3 regions of the Dactylosporangium cerinum genome follow, and region 1 is predicted to be linked to each of the others. Evidence: riboswitches for the same ligand, from Rfam matches in the RefSeq annotation. Region 1 holds a riboswitch; each other region holds the start of a gene.
The links. Region 1 has a riboswitch for cyclic di-AMP ahead of ACFPIJ_RS37805 (C40 family peptidase). Riboswitches for the same ligand answer to the same signal wherever they lie in the genome.
Positions count from the first base shown of each region.

Region 1 (7,667 bases):
CCGTGCCCGCACCGCCGATGAGGATCATCGCGATGTACTGCACCGACAGCAGCAGGTTGAAGGTCGTCGGGTCGAAGTAGCCGATCCCGACGTAGAGCAGCGCACCGGCGCAGCCGGCGTAGAACGACGACACCCCGAAGGCGATCGTCTTGTACCTGGCCAGGTTCACGCCCATCACGCCGGCCGCGATGTCGCGGTCCCGGATGGCGGTGAAGGCCCGGCCGACCCGCGAACGCGCCAGGTTGCGCGCCGCGAGAGCCGCGAGGACGAGCAGCACGAGCATCAGCAGGTACAGCTTCTGATCTCTCGTGAGGAAGGCGTCGCCGGTGTTGAGGTCGTAGCCCAGCAGGGTCGGCGCCGGGGGCTGCCGGCCGATGCCGGGCCCACCGGTCAGCGACGACCACTCGTTGATCACGTGGCCGCCGATGAAGACCAGGCCCAGCGTGACGATCGCCAGGTACAGGCCACGCAACCGGGTCGCCAGGGGCGCCACCAGTACACCGGCGAGCGCGGCGACGACACCGGCGGCGGGCAGCCAGATCAGGATCTCCCGGACCCCGAACCCGATGGTCCGCGCGTCGGGGTCACCGGCGATGGCCGCCGCCGTGTAGGCGCCGATGGCGAGGAAGAACGCGTGCCCGAGCGACACCTGCCCGGCGTAGCCCGTGACGATGTTGAGCCCGATCGCGCCGATCGCGGTGACGCAGGCCAGCCCGATCAGCTGCAGCAACTGGTCCTCGACCAGCCACGGCAGCGCGACGCCGACCGCGAGCAGGATGCCGACCGCCACCTTCTTCGAGGTGGTGTCGAGCAGCGCCAGCTCCTGGTTGTAGGAGGTGCGCAGCAGTGGACGGTTTCTCATACCCTTTCGACCTCCCGGGTGCCGAACAGGCCGTAGGGGCGCACGAGCAGGACCAGGAACATCACCACGTAGGGCGTGACGACCGAGATGTTGCCGCCGAGCCACGGCAGCGAGCCCTGATACGTGGCGGTGAGCTCCTGCACGGTGCCGACGGCCAGGCCGCCGATGACGGCGCCGGGCAGGGAGTCGAGACCGCCGAGGATGATCACCGGCAGCGCCGTCAGCGCGATCAGCCACAGCGACTCGCTGACGCTGCCGCCGACCGCGGCGAACGTGCCGGCGACCGCGGCGAGCGCGCCGGCCAGGGCCCACGACAGCGCGAACACCGCGCCGACGCTCACGCCCTGGGCGAGCGCCGCCTCCTGGTCGTAGGAGGCCGCCCGCATCGCCAGGCCGGTCCGGGTGTACCGGAAGAACAGGAACAGCAGGGCGATGAGCACGGCGGTGGTGAGGACCATCGCCACGTGCCGCTGCTCGACCTGGACCCCGCCGGGCAGTTTCCACACCTTCAGGCCCCACGGGTCGCCGACCTGCCGCACGTCCAGGCCGATGGCGGCGTTGACGACGACCCGGACCGCGATGTCGATGCCGAGCGTGATGATCGCGACGGTGAAGACCGGCCGGCCGATCATCGGCCGGACCGCGAGCCGTTCGACGCCCAGCGCCAGGCCGCCCGTGAGCACCGCGGCCGCGGCCAGCCCGAGGAAGAAGCCGAGCGGACCGACCAGGTAGGTCACCAGGACCGCACCGGCGAGCATGAACGCCGGCTGGGCGAAGGAGATGACCCGGGTGGCCTTGTAGATGATCACGAACCCGAGGCCCAGCAGCGCGTAGACGCTGCCCGTGCCGATGCCGCGCAGGACGCTCTCGACGAAGTCCTTCACACCCTGCTCCCGTACATGTCGTCGACGAGCGTTGCGAAGGTCGTGGCGACGGCGCCGCGCCGGACCTTCTGCGTCGCGGTGAGCTCGCCGTCCTCGTGGTCGAGCTCCTTGGGCAGCATCCGGAACGTCTTGACCTGCTCGACCGGGTTGTGGCCGGCGTTGACCGCGTCGACGACGCCCTGGATCAGGGCCACGACCTCGGGCTTGCCGGCGAGGTCGCGGTAGGTGGTGTAGCCGATGCCGCGCCGCTGCGCCCACTCCCCGACGGTGTCGAGCTCGATGCCGATGAGCGCGGTCAGGAACGCGCGCCGGTCGCCGATGACGATCGCCTCCTTGACGAACGGCGAGGCCTTCAACGCGTTCTCGATCTCGCTCGGGGCGACGTTCTTGCCACCGGCCGTGATGATGATGTCCTTCGAGCGGTCGGTGATCTTCAGGTGCGTGCCGTCGAGCAGCACCCCGACGTCGCCGGTGCGCAGCCAGCCGTCCGGCGTCATCGCCTCCGCGGTCGCCGCCTGGTTGCGGAAGTAGCCGGCGAACGTGCCCGGGTGCCGGGTCTGGATCTCCCCGTCGTCGGCGATGCGGATCTCGACCCCGCTGTGCGCCTCGCCGACCGTGCCGAGCCGGACCCGGCCGGGGCGGTTGGCGGTGCTGATCGCGGTGTTCTCGGTCATGCCGTAGACCTCGTACATCGGCACCCCGATGCCCATGAAGAACCGCAGCACGTCCGGGGCGATCGGGGCGGCGCCGCTGGCGGCGTAGCGGACCCGGCGCACCCCGATGCGCTCCTTCAGCGCCCGGTAGCACAGCAGCCAGCCGATCGCGTAGAGCAGCCGGCTGCCGGCGGTGTGCTTGCCGCCGTTGGCCTCCAGGGTGGCGCCGATGCGGTCCGCGACGCGCAGCCACAGCCGGGCGTTGGAGCGTTTGATCAGCGACGCCCCGGCGAGCCGGATCGTGACGCCGGCCATCATCTTCTCCCAGATGCGGGGCACCCCGAACAGGATCGTCGGCTGCACCTCGCGCAGGTCGGCCTGTACCGTCGCGATCGACTCCCCGAAGTGGACGGTGACCCCGGCGGCCGCGTTGAACCAGACGGTGAAGACCCGCTCCGCGACGTGGCACAGCGGCAGGTACGACAGGGTCAGGTCGCGCGGTCCCGGCGGCGGGTCGGAGAAGCCACCGCCCTCGATCAGGACCCGGATCGCGAAGTCCACGTTGGCGACGGTGAGCATCGCGCCCTTGGGCCGCCCGGTCGTGCCCGACGTGTAGATCAGCGTGGCGACGTCGTCGCTGTGTGCCTCCAGGTCGATCGTTTCCGCGCCCTCGTGCGACGCGAGGAGGTCGCTCCAGGCGATCAGCTTCGGGTGCTGGTACCGGCCGCGGATGCCTCTGGGCTCCAGGTAGACGATCCACTCCAGGTCCGGGCAGTCGTCCAGGACGGCCAGGGCCTTGTCGACCTGTTCCTGGTCCTCGGCGAAGAGGATCCGCGCGCCCGAGTCGGCCAGCATGTGACGCACTTCATCGGGTGGGTTGGTCGGGTACAGCCCGACGGTCGCCGCCCGGACCGCGACGGTCGCCACGTCGACGAAGAGCCACTCGGAGCGGTTCTCCGACTGGATCGCGACGCGGTCGCCGGGCTGGACACCGAGCGACCGCAGCGCCCGGGCGACCGTCTCCGCGGTGCTCCAGTAGTCCCGCCAGGTGATCTCGCGCCAGATGCCGCGGTGCTTCTCCCGCATCGCGACCGCGTGCGGTGTCCGTTCGGCGTGCTGTTTGACCAGGTCGGCGATCGTCATGCCGCCTCCACCTCCCCCAGGTAGGCGCGCAGGACGTCCGGGTTGTTCTGCACCTCGGCCGGCGTGCCGGTGGCGACCGGGACACCGAAGTCGACGACCATGACCCGGTCGGCGAGATCCATCACGAGGCCCATGTCGTGTTCGACGAGGATCATCGGGATGCCGAGCTCCTCGCGGACGTCGAGGATGAAGCGGGCCATGTCCTCGGTCTCCTCCAGGTTCATCCCGGCGACCGGCTCGTCCAGCAGCAGCAGCTTCGGCTCCATGGCGAGGGCCCGGCCGAGTTCGACGCGTTTCTGCACGCCGTACGGCAGCAGCCCCACCGGGAGCCGGCGCCACTGCGCGAGCTCCAGGAAGTCGACGATGTCCTCGACCACGGCCCGGTTGGCGATCTCTTCGCGCCGGGCGCGGCCGAGCCACGCGATGGCCGCCAGGGTGCCGTAGCGGATGTGATGGTGCCGGCCGAGCATGAGGTTCTCCAGCACGGTCAGGTGCTGGAACAGCTCGACGTTCTGGAAGGTGCGGGCCACGCCCAGCTTGGCGATCTTGTCCGGGCGCAGACCGGTGAGATCGGTGCCGTCGAGCGTCACCTTGCCGTGCTGTGGCCGGTACACACCGGAGATCACATTGAAGATCGACGTCTTCCCGGCCCCGTTGGGACCGATGACGGCGAACAACTCGTCCTTGGCGACGGTGAACGAAACACCGTCGATGGCTTTGACGCCGGCGAAGCTGAGCCGGACGTCTTCGAAACGCAGCACGGCGACTCCTTCTAGGTTTCCGACAGCGCTACGACAGCCAGCGCTTGCGGCGCTTGTAGTGCTTGACGTCGCGGAAGGACCGCTCGGCCCGGCCGAGGTAGAACTCGCGGATGTCGTCGTCGGCGAGCAGTTCGGCGGCGGGTTTGTCGAGCACGACCTTGCCCGTCTCCAGCACGTATCCGTGCTCGGCGATGGACAGCGCCATGGTCGCGTTCTGCTCGACCAGCAGCACGCCGGTGCCGGCCCGGTTGATCTGCACGATCAGGTCGCGGACCTGTTCCACCAGGCGCGGCGCGAGGCCGAGGCTGGGCTCGTCGAGCAGCAGGTACGCCGGGTCGGACATGAGCGCCCGCCCCATCGCCAGCATCTGCTGCTCGCCGCCGGAGAGGTAACCGGCGGTGCTGCCGCGCCGCTGGGCGAGGACGGGGAAGAGGCCGTACATGCGCTCGAGGGCCTCCGCCCGCCCCTTCGAGCGGGTGTGCGCGCCGAGCCGCAGGTTCTCCTCGACGGTCAGCTCGGCGAACGTCCTGCGCCCCTCCATCACCTGCGTCACGCCGCGGCGGACCACGGCGGCCGGTCTGAGCCGGTGGATGGGCCTGTCGTCGAGCGTGACGGCGCCCTTGGTGATGGCGCCGTCGTGCACGCCGAGCAGGCCCGACAGGGCTCGCAGCAGCGTGGTCTTGCCCGCACCGTTCGCGCCGAGCAGCGCGACGATCCGTCCTGGTGGCACCTGCAGGCTGACGCCGCGAAGCACCAGCATCACGTCGTCGTAGACGACCTCGAGGTTCTGGACACGCAACATCGGTGACGCTCCTCCGGGGGTGTTCGGAGTGGGCGAACTATGTGCATCGACGGTGAATAAAGTTACGTGTATTTAACCGGGTATCAGAGCAGAATCAAGCCCCAATTGTGTGTCCGTCAACACCTTCTTCCGTGTTGCATCACCGTCCGATGTGGACCGACAACTCGCCGTGATACGGACTTTTGGGGTAATAGATATAGAACAACGCGCGTGGGTTTCGCTTCTTTGTTGATCACGTTAAGTTAGGTCCTGGCCTGCTCGGCAGTCCGTCGCCCAGCCCGGGTGGCGCCGGGCAAGCGCCGCCGAATCGAGCGCCGTCCGGCGCTGTGCGAGCCGGGGACCCAAGGTCCTTTGGGGTGAATCCGCGAAGGCGCGGTAGGGCGGCACTCTTCCCGCCCGAACCCGTCAGCTAACCCGGTAGGCGGTCGGTGAAGAAGGGTCATCCCTTGTCCGCTGGACACCGCGCCAGACGATCCCTGCTGCGCACCCTGATCATCGGGGCTGTGTCGCTGGCCGTCGTGGCACCGACGAGTGTCGCCAAGGCCGAACCCACCCTCGCCGAGATCGAAGCCCAGCTCGAGAAGGCGGGCAACGATCTCGAAGACCTGGTCGAGGCCTTCAACAAGATCAATGGGGAGCTGGCCGCCACCCAGGCGTCCGCCGCCACCCTCCAGACCAAGCTCCAGCCCCTCGCGGACAGCATGGCCGCGGCCAACGCCAACGTCGACGTCATCGCCGTCGCCGCTTTCAAGGGCGCCGGTCCCCTGCAGAGCCTCAACGTCGTGCTCAACGCACAGTCGTCGGACACGCTGATCGACCAGCTCGCCACGCTGCAGCAGATCGGCAAGCACCAGCAGCACGAGATCGCCGACTACACGGCGGCCAAGACCAAGCTGGACGACGAGAAGAAGAAGATCGACGAGACGCTCGCCGCGGAGAACGCGCAGAAGGCCGAGCTCGAGACCAAGAAGAAGAAGATCGAGGGCGACGTCAAGAAGCTCGAGACCCTCCGCCGCCAGGCCACCGCGGCCGGCAGCACCGGTTCCACCGGCGTCAAGGTCACGCTCGGCGCCGAGTGCACCAGCCCGGCCAACGCGGCCGTCGCCTTCGCCTGTGCCCAGCTCGGCGAGCCCTACAAGTGGGGCGCCGCCGGACCGAACAGCTGGGACTGCTCGGGCCTGACCATGGGCGCGTGGAAGGCGGCCGGCATCACGCTGCCGCACAACGCCGCCGATCAATGGAGCAAGACCACGCACATCTCACGGTCCGCGCTCTCCCCCGGCGACCTGGCCTTCTTCCGGGGCCTGGGGCACGTGGGCATCTACATCGGCAACGGCAAGATGATCCACGCCCCGACCACCGGGCGGAACGTCGAGGTCCAGTCGATCGACGGCCGCAGCGACACGTACGGATACGGCCGGCCACACAAGTAACCCCTGGTGAACCACGCAGAGGCCATGCCCGCAAGATGGGGCATGGCCTCTTGGGATCCCGGGCAGTACGCCCGCTTCGCCGACGAACGCGCCCGCCCGTTCCACGAGCTGGTGGCGCGCATCCCGACCACCGCCCCGGTCGCGGTCGTCGACCTCGGCTGCGGCCCCGGCACCCTGACCGCGACCCTCGCCACCCGCTACCCGGACGCGGCGGTGCTCGGGATCGACTCGTCCCCGCAGATGCTCGCCGCGGCGGCGCCCCTGGCCACGCCGCAGCTGTCCTTCCAGCTCGGCGACATCGCCGGGTGGCGCCCGCAGCGCGGCTCGGTCGACGTCATCGTCGCCAACGCCTCCCTGCAGTGGGTCCCCGACCACGCGGCGCTGCTGCCGGTCCTCGCCGCGGGCCTCGACGACGGCGGCACCCTCGCGTTCCAGGTCCCGACCGGCGGCCCGATCCTCGACGCCGACATCCTGGACCCCGGCGTCCCCGGCCCGCGCGGCGCGACGCCGGTGCGTGAGCCCGCCTGGTACGTGCGGACCCTCGCGGCGCTCGGTCTGACCGTCGACGCGTGGGAGACGACCTACTTCCACGTCCTGCCGGGCGAGGACCCGGTCCTGGAGTGGTTCAGCGGCACCGGGCTGCGCCCGTACCTCGACGCGCTGTCCGGCGCCGAGCTCGACGACTTCCGCGCCCGGGTCGCCGCCCGGCTGCGAGACCGGTACCCCCGGGAACCGTTCGGCACGATCCTGCCGTTTCCGCGACTGTTCGTGGTGGCGCACCGGCCCTGAGGCCGCGCAGCAACCCAGGCGCCCGCCTGGGTTGAGGTCTGACACGGGGCAGCCCCCGACCGGGAACGGTCAGGGGCTGCGGTTGTCGGTTGCGATCGGCTAGGCGGCCTGGAGCCCCTCGGCGCGGGCCAGCTCACGGAGCCGGCCGAGGGCCTGGATCTCCAGCTGGCGGATGCGCTCGCGGGACAGGGAGAACCGGCTCGCGACCTCGGTCAGCGAGTGCTCGCGACCGTCCTCGAGACCGTAGCGGGCGCGCATGATGCCCGCCGACCGGTCGTCCAGGTGGTTGAGCAGGCCCTCGATGCGCTGGCGCTCCAGGGCGGCGAGGACCACGTCCTCC
Region 1 is NZ_JBHSIU010000053.1:183,728-191,394, reverse strand. It holds gene ACFPIJ_RS37830 (branched-chain amino acid ABC transporter permease) at 1-862, opposite strand, end outside; gene ACFPIJ_RS37825 (branched-chain amino acid ABC transporter permease) at 859-1,746, opposite strand; gene ACFPIJ_RS37820 (AMP-dependent synthetase/ligase) at 1,743-3,542, opposite strand; gene ACFPIJ_RS37815 (ABC transporter ATP-binding protein) at 3,539-4,303, opposite strand; gene ACFPIJ_RS37810 (ABC transporter ATP-binding protein) at 4,332-5,105, opposite strand; cyclic di-AMP (ydaO/yuaA leader) riboswitch at 5,396-5,544, shown strand; gene ACFPIJ_RS37805 (C40 family peptidase) at 5,552-6,538, shown strand; gene ACFPIJ_RS37800 (methyltransferase domain-containing protein) at 6,581-7,327, shown strand; gene ACFPIJ_RS37795 (sigma-70 family RNA polymerase sigma factor) at 7,427-7,667, opposite strand, start outside.

Region 2 (7,667 bases), on a different contig from region 1:
CCGGTGCGCCACTGCCAGTGGCGGCCGGCCTTCAGGTGCTCGGCGACCGCGCGCTGCAGCACGGTGCGGCCCGGCAACTGGTCGAGCGGCGTGGTCAGGGAGCGGAACACGAACCGCAGCACCTCGACGTCGGCGTTGACGCCTTCCGGCTCCTCGTAGGGCTCCAGCTCGAACCGCCGCTGGAACCGGACGATGTTCGAGTCCTCCGGCAGGTACTCCAGCAGCTGCGGGTCGAGCAGCCACGAGCCGCACGAGAACGCCGTGTACTGCTCGTCGGGGAAGTGGCGTGGGAAGAACGCGCGGGCCTCGTCCAGCGACGCGTCGACCGCCTCCGCAGTCAGCGGCCCCGAGTCGGGGATGTGCAGGCCGATGGCGGTGTCGCCGCGCTGGTGCTGGAGCCGGCCCAGGTCGTACAGGCCGCCGCGCGAGTGCAGGGTCAGCCAGGCCTGCATGACCGGCCAGCCCTCACGCTGCATCCGCCGGTCGATCGCAAGGTTGCGGCCGAGGTCCGCGAGGGTGGCCCACGACACGGACTCGGGGACGTCGTGGTCGCGGTGATACGCCAGGGCGACGTCGACCAGGGCCAGGTACGCATACACATACAGGTGCCGCCAGGCCGGTCCGCGGTCGCGGGGCAGCTCCGGGCCGGGCACCAGCCAGGCGTGGCCACCGAGATCCGCGCGCACCAGAGCGATCGTGCGGTCCAGCAGCCAGCGCAGCTCCGCGGTCCACAGTGGAGAGTCCGGGTCCGGCCAGCCCTCCATGACCTCGGCGGCGTCGTCCGGCCGCACCGCAAGCCGCTCGAGCATCGCGGGCGCGTCGGCCTTGGCGGGCAACGGCACCGACGGCCGGTCCCCGGCGAGCCGGTGCACGCGCTCGATGTCGTCGACGGATACCCCGAGCCGTGCGGCGATGTCGTCCAGATCCACACCGACGACCCTACCGGCCGATGCCGTGCCTAGACTGCCCTGGGAGGTGCGGATGGACGTCTCCGCCGCCATCGCACGGGCCGCGGCCACCGGTGCGCCCGTCCTGGACCTGTCCGGTCAGGGGCTGACCCGGGTGCCGGCGTCGATCGGCACGCTGGCCGAACTCGACGTGTTGAACCTCAGCGGCAACGCGCTGACCACGGTGCCGGACGAGATCGGCAGGCTGCGTGGCTTGTCGGTGCTCTATCTGTACGACAACCACCTCGCGGAACTCCCGGCCGGCATCGGCGGACTCGGCCAGCTGGAGCAGCTCGACCTGAGCGGCAACCAGCTCGCCGTGCTGCCCTCGGGCATCGGCGAGCTGGCCGCGTTGCGCGCGCTGGAGGTGCGGGGAAACCGGCTGCGGGAACTTCCCGACCGGATCGGCGACCTGCGCCGGCTCGAGTTCCTCGACGCCGGCTCGAACCAGCTGGCCTCGCTGCCCGCGCGGATCGGCGACCTCGCCTCGCTGCGCGAGCTGGCGCTGGACGGCAACCGGTTGACCACACTGCCGCCGGAACTCGGCCGGCTCACCGGCCTGACCCACCTGCGGCTCGGCGACAACGGGCTGCTCGCGCTACCGTCCGAGCTGCGCGGGTTGACCAACCTCGTCGAGCTGACCGGCCTGCACGACGAACCGCTGATGAGCGCCTCGTTCCTGGCCGGCAACGACGGCTACTGGTTCGCCGGCGCCCAGCAGATCCTGACCGCCTACTTCACCGGCGGCGGGTTCTCCTGAACGTAACCTGGGAGGCGGTGCGTTAACCTGCCGCGATGGACCACCGCGTCGGGGACGTGCTGCGTATCCAGTGCCTGTTCACTCCCACGGTCGTGACGCACGTCGATGAATCGCATGTCACCGTCCGCTGGCCGTGGTGGGAGATCGACCCCGACGCCGACGGCATCCGCTGGAACGGCGAGGCGGCCCTGGACCGCCACGATCCGGCCGAGCTGTACGTCACGGAACCGACTGCCGACCAGCTCGCGCCGGGTGACACCTGTCGCATCGGCATCCCGCCCCGGATCATCCACGTCATCGAGGTCCACGAGCACGATCCGCCGCAACAGACCGGCTGGCTGCCGCGGCCGAAACTGAGCCTGCTCATCCTGCCAGCCGGCGAGGCACCCGACCCCGCCGCCGAGTTCCAGGGCACCAGCATCGAACCCGGCAACGGCATCCCGCTCACATTTGAGCTGGTCTTCCGGCCGTACGCCTTCTTGACGCCCGGTGACGACGTGGCCGACGCCGACGGCCGCGCCTGGCGTTTCGACGGACCGTGGGCCTGGACCGCCTACGACGGCGCTGACGGCGTGCCGACCTGGCCGCTCGCCGCGCTCAGCGGTGGCGCGGACCCGGCGGCTGTCTCCGCCGCAACCGCGACCGGCGCACACGAAGGTGAAGTGGCACGCTGGCGGCTGGCGGCGGGCCTGACGTCAGGCCGCTTCCCAGAAGGCCATCGCCAGGCCGAGGGCGCGTAGGTCGCCGGTCGTGGTCGAACGTCGCCCGGACGCCCGCGAACCGATCGCTCATCGACCGACCATGGACGCCCGGGCTGCCGGCGTCCAACCAATTAGGCCGGTCGGCCGTACCCGTACAACTTGTCGATGTCGACCGGGGCGACCTTCACGACCGTACGGCTGTTGGGGGCGTGGATGATCTGGTTGTTGCCGATGTAGATCCCGACGTGCCCGAGGTTGTTGTAGAACACCAGGTCGCCCGGGGCGAGCTGGCTGCGTGAGATGTGGCGGACCTTCTGCCACTGCTGTGCGGCGTTGTGCGGCAACGACACCCCGGCCGCTTTCCACGCCATCATGGTCAGCCCGGAGCAGTCGAAGGTGTTCGGCCCGGCGGTGCCCCACACGTACTTCTTCCCGAGCTGCGCCCACGCGTAGTTGACCGCCTTGCCCGCCGAGCCGGACACCGCCGGTGGCTTCCCCGCGGGCGGCGGCGTGGTGGTGGTCGTCTTGGGCTTCGCGGCGGCAGCGGCGGCCGCAGCGGCGGCGGCCTCGGCCTTGGCCTGCATCTGGTCCAGGCGGGCGATGTCGCCCTCGATCTTCTTGCGGCGGGTCTCCAGCTCGATCTTCTGCTGGCTCTGCGCCGCCTTGGTGTCGTTGAGCCGGCGCTGCTCGGCGGTGAAGGCGTCCTTCGCCGCGCCGTACGCGGCCAGGTCGCGCTGCTGGCTGAGCGAGATCTGCCGGAGGGTGCCGACCCGGTCGGTGAAGTTGTCCGACGATCTCGCGCCGAGCATGAGCGACCACGTGCCGAGGTTGCCGCCGCTCTTGTACGCGTTGACCGCGAGCGTGGTGGCGTCGTCCTGGGCGGTGTCCATGGTGGCCTGCAGCGGTGCCAGGTCGGCCTGCAACTTGGTGATCGCCGCCTCGGTCGCCTCGAGGTCGCCCTTGACCTTGTTGTACTGCTCGACGACGAGCTCGACCTCTTCGTTGCCCTTGTCGATCTGGGCCTGGAGCTGCTCAGGCGTCGGATCCGCGTGCGCGGCGCAGGCCGGGGCGATCATCGCCGCCACCGCCAGCGCGACGACCGCGGTGCGCAGCGTCGTGCGTCCGTTGAACACGGCACAGTCCTTCTTCCTGGACCGCTTACCGGGTTAGCTGACGGATTCGGGCGAGAAGAAGGCGCGCCCTACCGCGCCGTGGCGCGGATTCACCCCAATGGAAACCAGGTTGGTTCCCCGGCTCGTCGACCTCGTGCGGGACACGCGGCCGGCGACTCAGCGGTGGCTGCCCGGCCACCCCGGCGGGGTGGCGAAGTCCGGCAGGCCGACCCAAACGTAACGGCAGCAGAGACCGTCGGGCCTCGATCTAAGCGACACTTAACGAAGACTCAAGACGCACCTGCCTGTCTCGAACGGCGTGAATAAGGCGATGCGCGACGTGGAGATCTGCGGCATCGTGGTTGTCCATGGCCGAGCGGGTGATGTTCGTGCAGTTGAAGACCGGTCACGGCACCGATCAGGGTCCGGCGTGGATCAGTACCGTCCGGTTCAACCGCACCTGGAAGACGGCCTACTGGCACGGCCGGACGTTGCGCCGCTGGCCGGGGATGTTCGACGCGAACTTCTTCGACGTCGAGACCGACGAGCGCTACTGGCTCTCGGGGCCGCACCGCGACCGGGCCGACACCCGGTACAGCAACATCCGGCCGACGATCGACGAGGACGTCCGCGACCTGTACGAGGCGTTCCTGCGCGGCGGCCCCCTGCCGGGCCGGTAGCGCACCAGGACCGTGCCACGGGCAGCGGGGGCGGTTCCGGTGCGCCATGATCGGGGCGGGAGGTCACAGTGCAGCGGTATGTCGAGCTCGACGGCGTGCGCACCTGGTACGACGAACGAGGCGCGGGCGATCCGGTGGTGCTGCTGCACGGCGCGGTCGTCGACTCGCGCTGCTTCGCCGGCAACCTGGACGCGCTGGACGGTGGGTTCCGGCTGTACGTGCCGGAGCGGCGCGGCCACGGGCACACCGCGGACCCGGGCGGCCCGCTCAGCCCGCAGGTCATGGCGCGGGACACGGTCGCGTTCCTGCGGGACGTCGTCGGCGGGCCGGCCGCGGTGGTCGGCTACAGCGCGGGTGCGGTCGTGGCGCTGCTGACCGCGATCGCCCGGCCCGACCTGGTGTCCCGGCTGGTGCTGATCAGCGGGGCCTTCCATCAGGACGGCGTCCTGCTACCGCCGGCCACCCCTGCCGACATCCCGCAGATCATCTACGACCAGCACGCCGAGGTGACCCCGGAAGGGCCGGGCCACCTGGTGTCCGTCATCGAGCGGATCGCCGCGTCGTCCGACGCCGGCGACCTGGCGCTGGCCGCCGCCGACCTGAGCGCGGTGGCCTGCCGGACGCTGGTGATGGCCGGCGACGACGACGCCGTCTCCCTGGAGCACGTCCTGCGGCTCTACCGGGCGCTGCCCGATGCCGAGCTCGCCGTGGTGCCCAACGCCTCGCACACCCTGCTCATCGAGCACCCGCAGCTGTGCACCGGGCTCGTCACCACGTTTCTGTCCGGCCCGCCGGCACCCACGCACATGCCGATCCGCCGGGCCTGACCCGTTGCAGGGACGGCGGGATCGGACGGCGGCCACCGTCGGCGCGGGCTCAGGCATAGTCGGCCGCCTGCATGGTGCAGACGGTGGCGTACCAGCCGCCGGTGGCCATCAGGTCCTCGTGCGTGCCGACCTCGGCGACCTTGCCGTCGCGCAGCGTCACGATGAGGTCGGCGGTGCGGACGGTCGAGAAGCGGTGCGACACGAGCAGCGTGACGCACCCGTTGACCGCCGCGTCCGCCCGCCCGACCTCCAGGCAGCCGGCGAACAGGGCGGCCTCGCTCTCCGCGTCCAGGCTGGCGGTCGGCTCGTCCAGCACGCGCAGCAGCGGCGCCTCGCGCATCATCGCCCGGCCGAGGGCCAGCTTCTGCCACTGCCCCTCCGACGGCAGGGCGCCACCCGGCATCGACCGGCCCAGCGGCGTCTCCAGCCCGTCGGCGAGCCGGCCGATCACGTCGGCCGATCCGGCCCTGGTCAGTGCCCCGGCGGCGGCCTCCCGGTCGCCGAGGCGCGGCAGGTCGCCGGCCCCGACGGTGTCGCCGGCGGGCAGCTCGAACCGGCAGAAGTCCTGGAACCCGGCCGCGAGCCGCTCGCGCACGCTGTGATGATCGAGCGTCACGAGATCGACGCCGTCGAGCAGGATCTGACCGGCGGTCGGCCGGTAGAGCCCCATCAGCAGCTTGACCAGGGTCGACTTGCCCGCCCCGTTGTGCCCGGCGAGGGCGACGACCGTGCCGGCGGGCAGGACGAGGCTGACGTCGTCGAGCACCGGCGGGCCGTCGGGGGTGTACCGGAAGGTCACGCCCCGCAGCTCGATGCTGTGCCGCAGGCCGGCCGGTGCGGTCGCGCTGCCGGAGTGCCGGTCGCCGGACTGCTCCACGAGGCGCTCCAGCCAGGTGAACCGCTCCAGGATCGTGCTGAGCCGGCTGAGCTTGCTGAACGTCGTCGCCGCCTGCTCGGCCTGGGCGACCAGTTGCATCGCCAGGACGGCCAGCAGGAACACCACGCCGCCGCTGCGCACGCCGGGGTCGTCGCGCGACAGCCAGAGCAGCAGCAGGACGCCCGCGGCGAACAGTGTCCACCCGATGGTCATGATCCGTCCCGTGCGGAGGCGGGCCAGCCGCTGCCGGCGGTCCGCGGTGCGCAGCAGTTCGTCCTGCCGGTCGGCGACGGCGCCGGTCATGCCGTACTGGCGCAGCTCGCCGGCCGGGCCCGGCTCGGTCCCGGCCAGGAAGAGCATGCGCGCGGCCCGCATCGGCGCGGAGATGTCGTCGAGCATGCTGGAGATCTCCCGCTCGGCCCGCATCGACGCGAGCACCGGCAGCAGCACGAGCAGCGGAAGCGGCGTCAGCACCGGGGCGACGAACGCCAACAGGACGGCGGCGGCACCGAAGCGCACCGCCAGGGCGACGGTCTCGATGATCGTGGTGATCGAGCCGACGAGGTGCCGCGGCCGCCCGGCGAGGGTGAACACCCGGTCCTGGAAGTCGGGTGACTCGACCACGGACAGGTCGGGCATCTCGTGCACGAGCCCGCTCAGCCGCTGCTCCAGCCAGTGGTCGGTGCGCTCCTCCAGCACCGTCTGGCTGGTCATCGACACCCACTGGGCGCCGACCCAGCACAGGCCTACGACGCCCATCGCGATCGCGGCGAGCCGGATCCGGCCGGTGTCGTGGGCGGTGAGGCCGTCCACGAGCGTGCGGACCGTCCAGGCCAGCCCGACCGGCAGCGCAGCCTCCACCAACGCGACGACGATGACCGCGCCCGCCAGGCCCGGGCTGGCCTTGAACGACGCCCGCAGCACCAGGCGGACGGCCGAGCCCGACGCGGCGAGGGACCGTCGGATGGCACCGGACATGCTCATCGGACGATCGCCGCCTGCGCGTCGAACATCTGCGCGTACAGGCCGCCCTGCTGGATCAGGGTGGCGTGGTCACCGGTCTCGACGATCCGGCCGGCGTCGAGCACCACGATGCGGTCCACCCGCCGGACGGTCGCGAACCGGTGCGACACCAGCAGCAAGGTGTGCTCCCTCGTCGCGTCGATGATGGCGTCGTACACGGCCCGCTCCGCCTCGATGTCCATGTTGGCCGTCGGCTCGTCCAGCGCCAGGACGGTCGCGCCGGTGCGCAGCGCATGCAGGCCACGGGCGAGCGCGACCTTCTGCCACTGCCCGCCGGACAGGTCGGTGCCGCCGGCCAGCTGCGGGGACAGGACGGTGTCCCACCCGTGCGGCAGGTCGGCCAGGACCGTGTCCAGGTCGGACTGGGCGGCGACCGCGGCCAGCGTGCGGGCGTCGGTCGCCCGACCCGGCCCGGCGACGTTCTCCCGCACCGTCAGCGGCAGCCGCACGAAGTTCTGGGTCATCGTGGCGAGGCGGCTGCGCCACCGTTGCGGGTCGAGCTCGCGCAGCGGCACCCCGTCGACCAGGATCTCCCCGGACGTCGGCTCGTGGCTGCGCAGCAGCAACTTCAGCAGGGTGCTCTTCCCGGCGCCGTTGCGCCCGACGATCGCCAGCGAGCCGCCGGCCGGGACGGTCATCGAGATCCCGTGCAGGACCTGGGTGCCGTCGGGATACGAGAAACTGACGTCGCGCAGCTCGATCTCGCGCAGCGGCGCCGCGCCCGGGTCGCGGTCACCGGT
Region 2 is NZ_JBHSIU010000054.1:166,220-173,886, forward strand. It holds gene ACFPIJ_RS38680 (acyltransferase domain-containing protein) at 1-929, opposite strand, end outside; gene ACFPIJ_RS38685 (leucine-rich repeat domain-containing protein) at 982-1,707, shown strand; gene ACFPIJ_RS38690 (hypothetical protein) at 1,743-2,447, shown strand; gene ACFPIJ_RS38695 (C40 family peptidase) at 2,540-3,541, opposite strand; cyclic di-AMP (ydaO/yuaA leader) riboswitch at 3,549-3,713, opposite strand; gene ACFPIJ_RS38700 (hypothetical protein) at 3,889-4,200, shown strand; gene ACFPIJ_RS38705 (alpha/beta fold hydrolase) at 4,269-5,027, shown strand; gene ACFPIJ_RS38710 (ATP-binding cassette domain-containing protein) at 5,077-6,882, opposite strand; gene ACFPIJ_RS38715 (ABC transporter ATP-binding protein) at 6,885-7,667, opposite strand, start outside.
Region 2: linked by a shared signal. The riboswitch ahead of ACFPIJ_RS38695 (C40 family peptidase) and the one ahead of ACFPIJ_RS37805 (C40 family peptidase) in region 1 are both predicted to bind cyclic di-AMP.

Region 3 (7,667 bases), on a different contig from region 1:
GATGGATCGGCGGCTGCTGTCGGCCCGGGCCCGCGACTGGCTGACCGGGACCGGGGTCGTCGCGGTGCTCGGCGGCGGCAGCGACGTGTGGGACGTCCGGACCGAGTGGCACGCGGTGGCCGTGCGTACGATCCAGCGGTACCTCGGCCAGGAACGCCGCGCCGGGAACCAGGCCTTCGGCGTCACCGGCCGGCACGGCGACTTCCTGACCGAGGCCGGCTTCAGCCTGCGGACGCGACAGTACGAGACCGAGACCGTGTGGACGACCGACCGGATCGTCGGCTACCTGTACTCGACCTCGTTCGCGAGCCCGGCCGTCCTGGGCGACCAGCGCGACGCCTTCGAGCGGGACCTGCGGCAGGGGCTCCACGAGCTCTCCCCCGGCGGCACGTTCCCCGAGGTCCTGAGCTTCTACTCGATCGTGGGCCGCCGCGAACCGGACGGCGCACACGCGTCGGCGGGGGCTGACAACCCCGCCGACGCCGGGTGAGCGTCGGGCGGTCGTCGCCGGTCAGGTCTTCGGGGTGCGGCGGGCCCGGCGGACCAGGCTGTAGACGGCGATCCCGCCCAGGGGTCCGTTGCGTTGAGGCTATCGGCGCAGCCGCAGCACGTTCATCTGGGTCAGTTGGGCGTCTGCGAAGACGTCCACGAGCGGCAACCGGTAGGTAGCAACAGTCTGCATGCGGCCGCGGGGCAGATGTTCCCGGCCGGGATCGCCGACGAGCACCTGGGCGCCGCGCGCCGCAACTGCCGCGCCGGCCTTTCCTGCTGCGATGGCGACCAACCCCGAACCGGCAGCCAGATCCAGAACCCGTCGGCCGGCCACTGCCGCCGGATGGTCCAGGACATATCGGGCGATCGCCTTGCCCCCGGCCCACGCGGAAGACCAGAACGGAGGCGGTCGCTTCACGCCAGCCTGTGCTTCCATCCTGGCCCACCACACGATGGCGTCCTCAGCCAGATACAGCCGCACCTCGGGCACAAAGGGCACCTCGACGAGGCGAAGACGGTCCAGGCGGCGCTGTTGCATGTGCCGATCGCTGCTCGCGCGAAGCGCGGGAGGGCAGGTTGAAGCGAGTGCCGACCTGGTCTTCAGATGGCGGTGGCGAGTTCGGCCAACGCCGCGGCGACGCGGAGTCCGCGTGGGGCGTCGATGCCGAGTTCATAGTGTCCGCGGCGGAGGTTCTGCATGAATGCGTGTCCGGCGATGATCGTCTGGGCGGTCTGGGCGGTCTGGGCGGTCTGGGCGGTCTGTAGTCCGCGCATTGGTCTGAGCCGGTGCTTGAGCTGGCTGTGGTCTGCTTCGACCCGGTTGTTGGCGTGGCGTTCGACGTGGTGCCACGCCGATGGGACCAGGTCATCGAGGACCGCTGGGTACACCGGCGCCGCGTCGGTGATCACCTCGGCGGGCCGTACCTTCATCGTGGCCATCGCCCGGCGGAGGAACCGTCGTGCCGCCACGGCGTCGCGGCGGGCGGACACGAGTACGTCGGTGACCTGGCCGTGCTGGTCGACGGCCCGGTACACGAATCGCCAGACACCGTTGACCTTGACGTATGTCTCGTCGGTGAACCATCTGTCGCCGGGTGCGTGCCGGCAGAACCGGGCCGCGTCGACCAGCAGCGGGGTGAAGCGTTGCACCCAGCGGAAGACGGTGACGTGGTCGACCTCAACACCACGCTCAAGTAGCAACTCCTCGACGTCGCGGTAGGAGAGGTTGTACCGCAGGTAGAGCCGGACGGCGACCATGATGACGTCGGGCGGGAACTGGAACCCGGCGAACGCTGACCGTGGTGGCTGGACTGGACGCCGGCGGTTCGAGTGCTTCACCGTTCAAGCCTGCCTGACCAGGGCATCGATCAATGCAACAGACCCCGCGAAGACAACCGAGAGAAGCCGACCCACGGAACCGGGAGCGCAGCCCGACCCCTCGGCCGCGTCACTATAATGATCAATCCGTGACCGCCGGAGGGAACCCCGGGCGCGCTACGCGACGGCGTCGACAATCTGCTGAGCGAGGGTCTGCCACTTCGCGTAGGCGTCTGGATAGGCGGACACTTGGACGGTTTGCGCCGCTACGGTGATCTGCAGCTGCTCCCAGCCGGGGATCTTCGCCAGCGCGGAGTAGAAGCGGCGCGCGGATTCGTGCGGATCCATCAGCTGGGCGACGGTCCCCCAGTTGGGTCGCTGCTGGAAGAGCCCGACCGAATCGTGGTCGTACCCGACGCCTTCGTTCGGGTGCTTCAACGACTCCGGCAGGTTCGCATTCGCGAGGTTTCTCAGATGGCTTTCCTGCAACGCGGTGGCGATCGCCACCACGAACGCGCGTCGGGGCAGTTTCAGTTGCTGGCCGGCTTCGATGATGGCCACGGCGTTGTTCATCTCGGCCTGGGTCAGCCCGCCGACGGGGCCGCGGACGGTCGGCGACGGCGAGGACGCTGGTGACGACGACGCTGGTGCGCTCGGCTTCGTCTGCGACGGCTTCGGATGGGCCGTGGCCGTTGCGGTCGGTTGCCGGCTGGGCTGTACCTGGCCGCGTTGTTTGCTGCGGGAAGCGTCGTTCTCGGCGACCCTCGCTCGGTCCGCGTCGTCCGCCAGCGCCATGTCGGCATGTACTGCGATACCCGGGGTAGTGGCCGACGATGTCGGCAGCAAAGACCAACCGATCCCCGTGGCGGCGATGATGGCTGCGCCGAGGTACAGCCCGATCCGGGGGCGGGCCGCGTGGCGGCCGCGGCGGGAACGTTGCAGGTGACGAGGGCCGCGAACGTTCGCGGCGCTGTCCTGCTGGACCTCAGTCTCGCCGGTGGACATTCGGCCTCCCTCCGGCCGGCGCGGATTCGGTGCGGCAGCAGACCAAGAACGTCACGCTGCACATCCGGCGGCAAACCGCCGAGGCCGCCGAGGGCGGCGGCTTCCGGAGGGCGGACTGGTTTTGTTGTGCTGTGATGTGAACAGGTGCTGCACGGGAACCTCGACATTGCATGCTGGAACGCGACGGCTGGGGCCGGCGCCGGACGGCGCGGTCGTTCTGCGTCCGGGCGGCCGGTATCGCCCCCTGCCGCCGAAGCTGGTGTCGGCAGGGGTGGTCAGCGGCACTGCCCACTAACTGTCCAAAGTGGACAGTGATAGCTGGGTCGGTGTCGCGTCGTGGGTGTGCGGGTGTCGGCGCCGAAACGGCTACTGAACCGGACACCGTCTCATCACCGTCGACGCCCAATGGGCGCCCGGGCCGCGGGTCGAGGTCAGGCGGCAGATGTGATGCGACGCGAGGGTTTGCACGCACTACTCCTTCCGGCACCGCCTGCCGGGTTAGCTGACGGGTTCGGGCGGGAAGCTCGCCCTACCTCGCGGCACGTGGCCCCGTGGATTCACCCCAGTTGTGCCTGGTTCCCCGGCTCGTGCGAACACGACTCAGCGGATCCACTGTGGAGTCACCCTAGGCGGTGACGGTTAGCCACAGTTGATTTCATGACCCTAGCGGGTACGCAAATGCGCGTGAAGCGTCCGACGGAAATCTAAGCGGAACGTAAGGAATTAACTACACGTTTCAGCTATCGGGCGTTCGGCAGCCCGGCGATGTGATTCGTGTATGACCGGGGGAACGGTCTCCATCGTCGACCGTTCCCCGGTGCGGCCGCCCGTGCCAGGTGCGAACCGGCGCGGGTGTGTTCGGGTGACGCCACAGCAGGACGCCGGCAGTCACCCGTGCGTGATCCTCTCCCACCGGCTGGGTGGTGCGAGTGCCTGAGTGGTCTGCAGGGCAGTGGTTACGGCCGTGGCTGAGGCAGTGAGCTTGAGCGTGCCGACATGGGTCCCCGCTGCAATGTGGCGGCGCGGCATAGTGGTCAGGGTATCGATCTGGTAGGCCAAGCCGGGCCAGCCGAGCACGTCCACGTCGCCGGTTGCGGCAAGGGTTGTGCTCCTGCCCATCGGTCCCCGGGCGGTCGCCACAATATCTCCGGCGCGCACGACCCGGTACTTGTGCGGCAGGCTGCTGCTGGCTTGGATCAGGCGACGGGTGGCCTCGAAGGCGTCTGCCATGTTCGGGCCGGGTGCGAGTACGGCGCCGATGATCCTGAGCCGCTGCCCTTCTGCGGAGATCTCGGCCGCGAAGAGCAGGCAGCCGCCGGCCTCATCGGTGGAGCCGGTCTTGATGCCGACGATCCCGTCCTTACCAAGCTGTGTGTTGACGTTCCTGGCCGGCCCGACGACGGGCAGCGTGGCCTGCGGCATCGCCACAATCTGCGCCAACACCGGCACCTGCATTGCCACCCGGCCCAGGGTGACCTGGTCGGCAGCGGTGCTGACGGTGGACGGTGCGAGCCCGGACGGGTCGGTATAGCGCGTGTCTGCCATCCCGAGGCCGGCTGCGGCCTGGTTCATTTTGGCCACGAACGCATCGCTGCTGCCGGCGTCCCACCGGGCGAGGATGTGGGCGATGTTGTTGGCCGAGGGCAAAAGCAGGGCCTGGAGGGCTTGCCGTTCGGTGAGCACCTCGCCGGCCACAACCTGGACCAGCGACTGGCCGGAGGCGAGCTGAGACGGATAAGCGGCGGCCTCCTCAGCCGAGACGGTCAGCGTGGGGCCGTTCTCGTCCAGGCGCAGGGGATGATCCCGCAGGACAACGTACGCGGTCATCACCTTGGCGACGCTAGCGATCGGCACGGGTCGGGAACCACCGGAGGAGCCCAGCCGGCCGAGCCCGTCAATCTCAACCGCTGACTGCCCGGCCTCCGGCCACGGCAACACTGGCGGAACGCCTGGGATTGCGTATACCCGCGGCACGGTCTGCACGATCCGTGGCGCCGGCACCGGACTGACCAGCCTGAGCGTGACGAATCCGCCGACGGCGAGCACCACGACCACCGCGGCCACAGACAGCCACAGCCCTCGACGACGAGCCTGCCGCGGTACAACCACCGGCTCCACACTGGTCTTGGTCAACTTGAACTCCCCACAGCCGATCGCCCCAAATTTCAAGCCGCGGTACGAACGCGGCGTTCCGCGCTACCCGATGCGACCGCCGGCTAACGTCTCAAAATGCCATCGACTTCATGGCCGTCGGGGAGCTGGCTCGCCACAGTCGAACGTCGTGCCACTGTCCCCATATCGGCATGCCGGAAGGCGATCATCCGGGTGGCCAGCAGCCCTGGCTGCCGGCGCCTCACCCTCACCGTGCGGTCCGAGCCGGCCGGCACCGCGCTCAACTGCTCCGTACGGGCGTGCAGCTCACCCCGCCGCGCCGGGCGGGCTGGTCCTGGAGGGCGACGTCCAGGCCGCCGGCTACGGCATCGTCGCTCTCCCAGATCCGCCGTCACGTCGGGTGTCGCATTATGCGAGTCCGGCAAGAAAAGCAACCCGGCGCCGACGAGACCGGCCTCGACCAGTCCGATAAAGACCCGGTCGCTGATCCGCCCGACAATCTTTCTGCCCGCCCACGCCCCGGCGATCGTGGCCGGGGTCAGCGCGGCGCCGTAGAGCAGGACCTGTCCGGTGAGCAGGTCACCGGCGCCGTAGACGGCGATCTTGGTCAGGTGCATGGTGAGCGCCGCGGCCGCCTCGGTGCCGATGTAGGCGGCGCGGGCCAGGCCGTAGGCGAGGAAGAACGGTGCGGTCAGCGGGCCGACCGACCCCAAGAGGGCCGAGCCGAATCCCGAGGCGGCGCCGATGCCGGCGAACGCCCGGTCACCGGGCTTGCCGGGACGGGGATGGAAGCGGCGCCAGAGGACCACACCGATCAGGAACCCCAGCAGCTGCTTGAGCGCACTCAGCGGGGCGTGGTCCAGCAGTACCGCCCGAGGATCGCCAGCGGTACCGCACCGGCGGCGAACCAGCTCACCAGCGGCCGCTGCAGGCCGGTGGACCCGCCACCGCCGCCGGATGCCCGCACGTCGCCGCCACCCCCATCGCCACCGTGTGGGGATCTGCCGCCGAGTTTGGGGAGTTTTGTGAACTTGTCGACGCCGGCGCTGAGTGCGCCGTCGAGGCCGCCGCGGATCATGGTGTCGGCCAGGCCGTTCCAGGAGAACTCGGCGTCGCCTCGGCCAACGTCGACCATGTAGCCGGCGCCAGCGGACATCGCGCCGGCGACGGCGCCGGCGCTGCGCTACCGGAGGATGTCGCCACTGAGCGGACGTCGAACGGAACCTGACCGGATGAGCCGAGTCGTCGTCGGGTAGCCGCTTTCATGGATCGCCGTTGACGCCGCGGCGAGATCAACCTCACGCTTGGCGCACGGCTGTGCACCACTGCGTGACAGGGGGACGGGATCGATGCCGGTCATGGAGACGATCGCTATCGTCAGCGCGATCTCCACATTCTTCAACCAGGTGTGGCAGCGGCGGCAGACCACGCAGCAACTGCAGGCACAGGCAGACGGCCTGCGCAACCAGATCGCCCAGCAGCACGCCAACCGCGGCATGGTGGGCACGCAGGCCGCCGTGCAGGCCGCCGGCAACCGGGTTACGTCGCGCCCCTGGACCACCACTCGCTGCCCCTTCCCAAGGACGGCCAGCCCATCGCCCTGTCCAGGAACTCGGCGGCATGATGTCGGCCGCTGCGCCGAACTCCCGCGGACGGGGCCGCACCGCCGGGCCTCCACGGCGCGTCTAACCTGCCAATGTGGTGACGTTGACCGAACTCCTGGCGCTCGACGACGGGGTGCTGCTCGACCGAGTGTGCGCGTTCACCGCCGACGAGCGGGCGGCGCTGCACCGGCCGGCGCTGCACGCCTGGGAGCGTTACAGGTGGCGGGACGACCTCGACGGCCGCAAGGACCGGTACACGCCGGCGGAGGGCCGGCGGCTGGATCTGATCGTCTTCGCCGCCGCGCCGGCGGACCGGCTGTACTGGCCACCGGACGACGACCAGCTGCGGGTCGCCCGATCCCGGGGCGGCCGGTTCGTGACCGCGCTCGCCCGGCACGTGCTGCACACGATGGCGACCGAGGACTTCAGCGCCCCTGACTTCAACGAGATCCGCCGGGCCGAACGCGACGGCCTCGTCACGCTAGACGCCGACGACGACTATGCGCTGGCGATGGTCAACCAGCTCGGTGGGCGGTTCAGCGCCGGTGGACGCCGCTCGGACCTGCTTCGGGCCGATCCGGACCTGCTGGCCCGGGCGTTCTGGCGGATCTTCGAGGTCGAGGGCAACCGGCAGGTGAGCCTCGCCAACGTTGACAAGTACAGTGGCGCGCCCGTGCAGTCCTGGCACGACGCGGTCCTCGACCTGCTTTCCGATGCCACGATCGACCGCGCACGGGTGCTGGACGCGACGGTCGCCGCGCTCGGGCTCGGCTTCCCGCAGTACCGTGCCGGCTGGTACTCCCGCCTGCATGCCGCGCTGGCGCCGTCCGTCGACGAACGCGCCGCCCGCCAGGCCGGCTACGCGACCCTGTTGCGCAGTTCCGTGGGGCCCACCGTCACGCTCGCCGTCGACGCCCTCACGGCGGTGGAGAAGGCGGGCCGGCTCGACCACGACGGCAACGCCGCGGCCCTCGCCGCCGGGCTTGCCGCCGCGGTCCTCGTACCGGCGAAGTCCACCGCGATGAAGGCGCTCGCCCTCGCGGCGCGGGCCGGTGCCGGACAGTCGTCCGCGGTCGTCGCCGCCGCGCTCGGCCATCCGCACGCCGACGTCCAGGCCGCCGCCGCCGAGCAGTTGCG
Region 3 is NZ_JBHSIU010000018.1:86,663-94,329, forward strand. It holds gene ACFPIJ_RS15915 (class I SAM-dependent methyltransferase) at 1-490, shown strand, start outside; gene ACFPIJ_RS15920 (class I SAM-dependent methyltransferase) at 590-1,030, opposite strand; gene ACFPIJ_RS15925 (IS6 family transposase) at 1,093-1,830, opposite strand; gene ACFPIJ_RS15930 (hypothetical protein) at 1,987-2,814, opposite strand; cyclic di-AMP (ydaO/yuaA leader) riboswitch at 3,287-3,430, opposite strand; gene ACFPIJ_RS15935 (D-alanyl-D-alanine carboxypeptidase family protein) at 3,703-4,947, opposite strand; gene ACFPIJ_RS15940 (sulfite exporter TauE/SafE family protein) at 5,031-5,885, opposite strand; gene ACFPIJ_RS15945 (hypothetical protein) at 5,771-6,061, opposite strand; gene ACFPIJ_RS15950 (hypothetical protein) at 6,110-6,319, opposite strand; gene ACFPIJ_RS15955 (DUF6493 family protein) at 6,625-7,667, shown strand, end outside.
Region 3: linked by a shared signal. The riboswitch ahead of ACFPIJ_RS15930 (hypothetical protein) and the one ahead of ACFPIJ_RS37805 (C40 family peptidase) in region 1 are both predicted to bind cyclic di-AMP.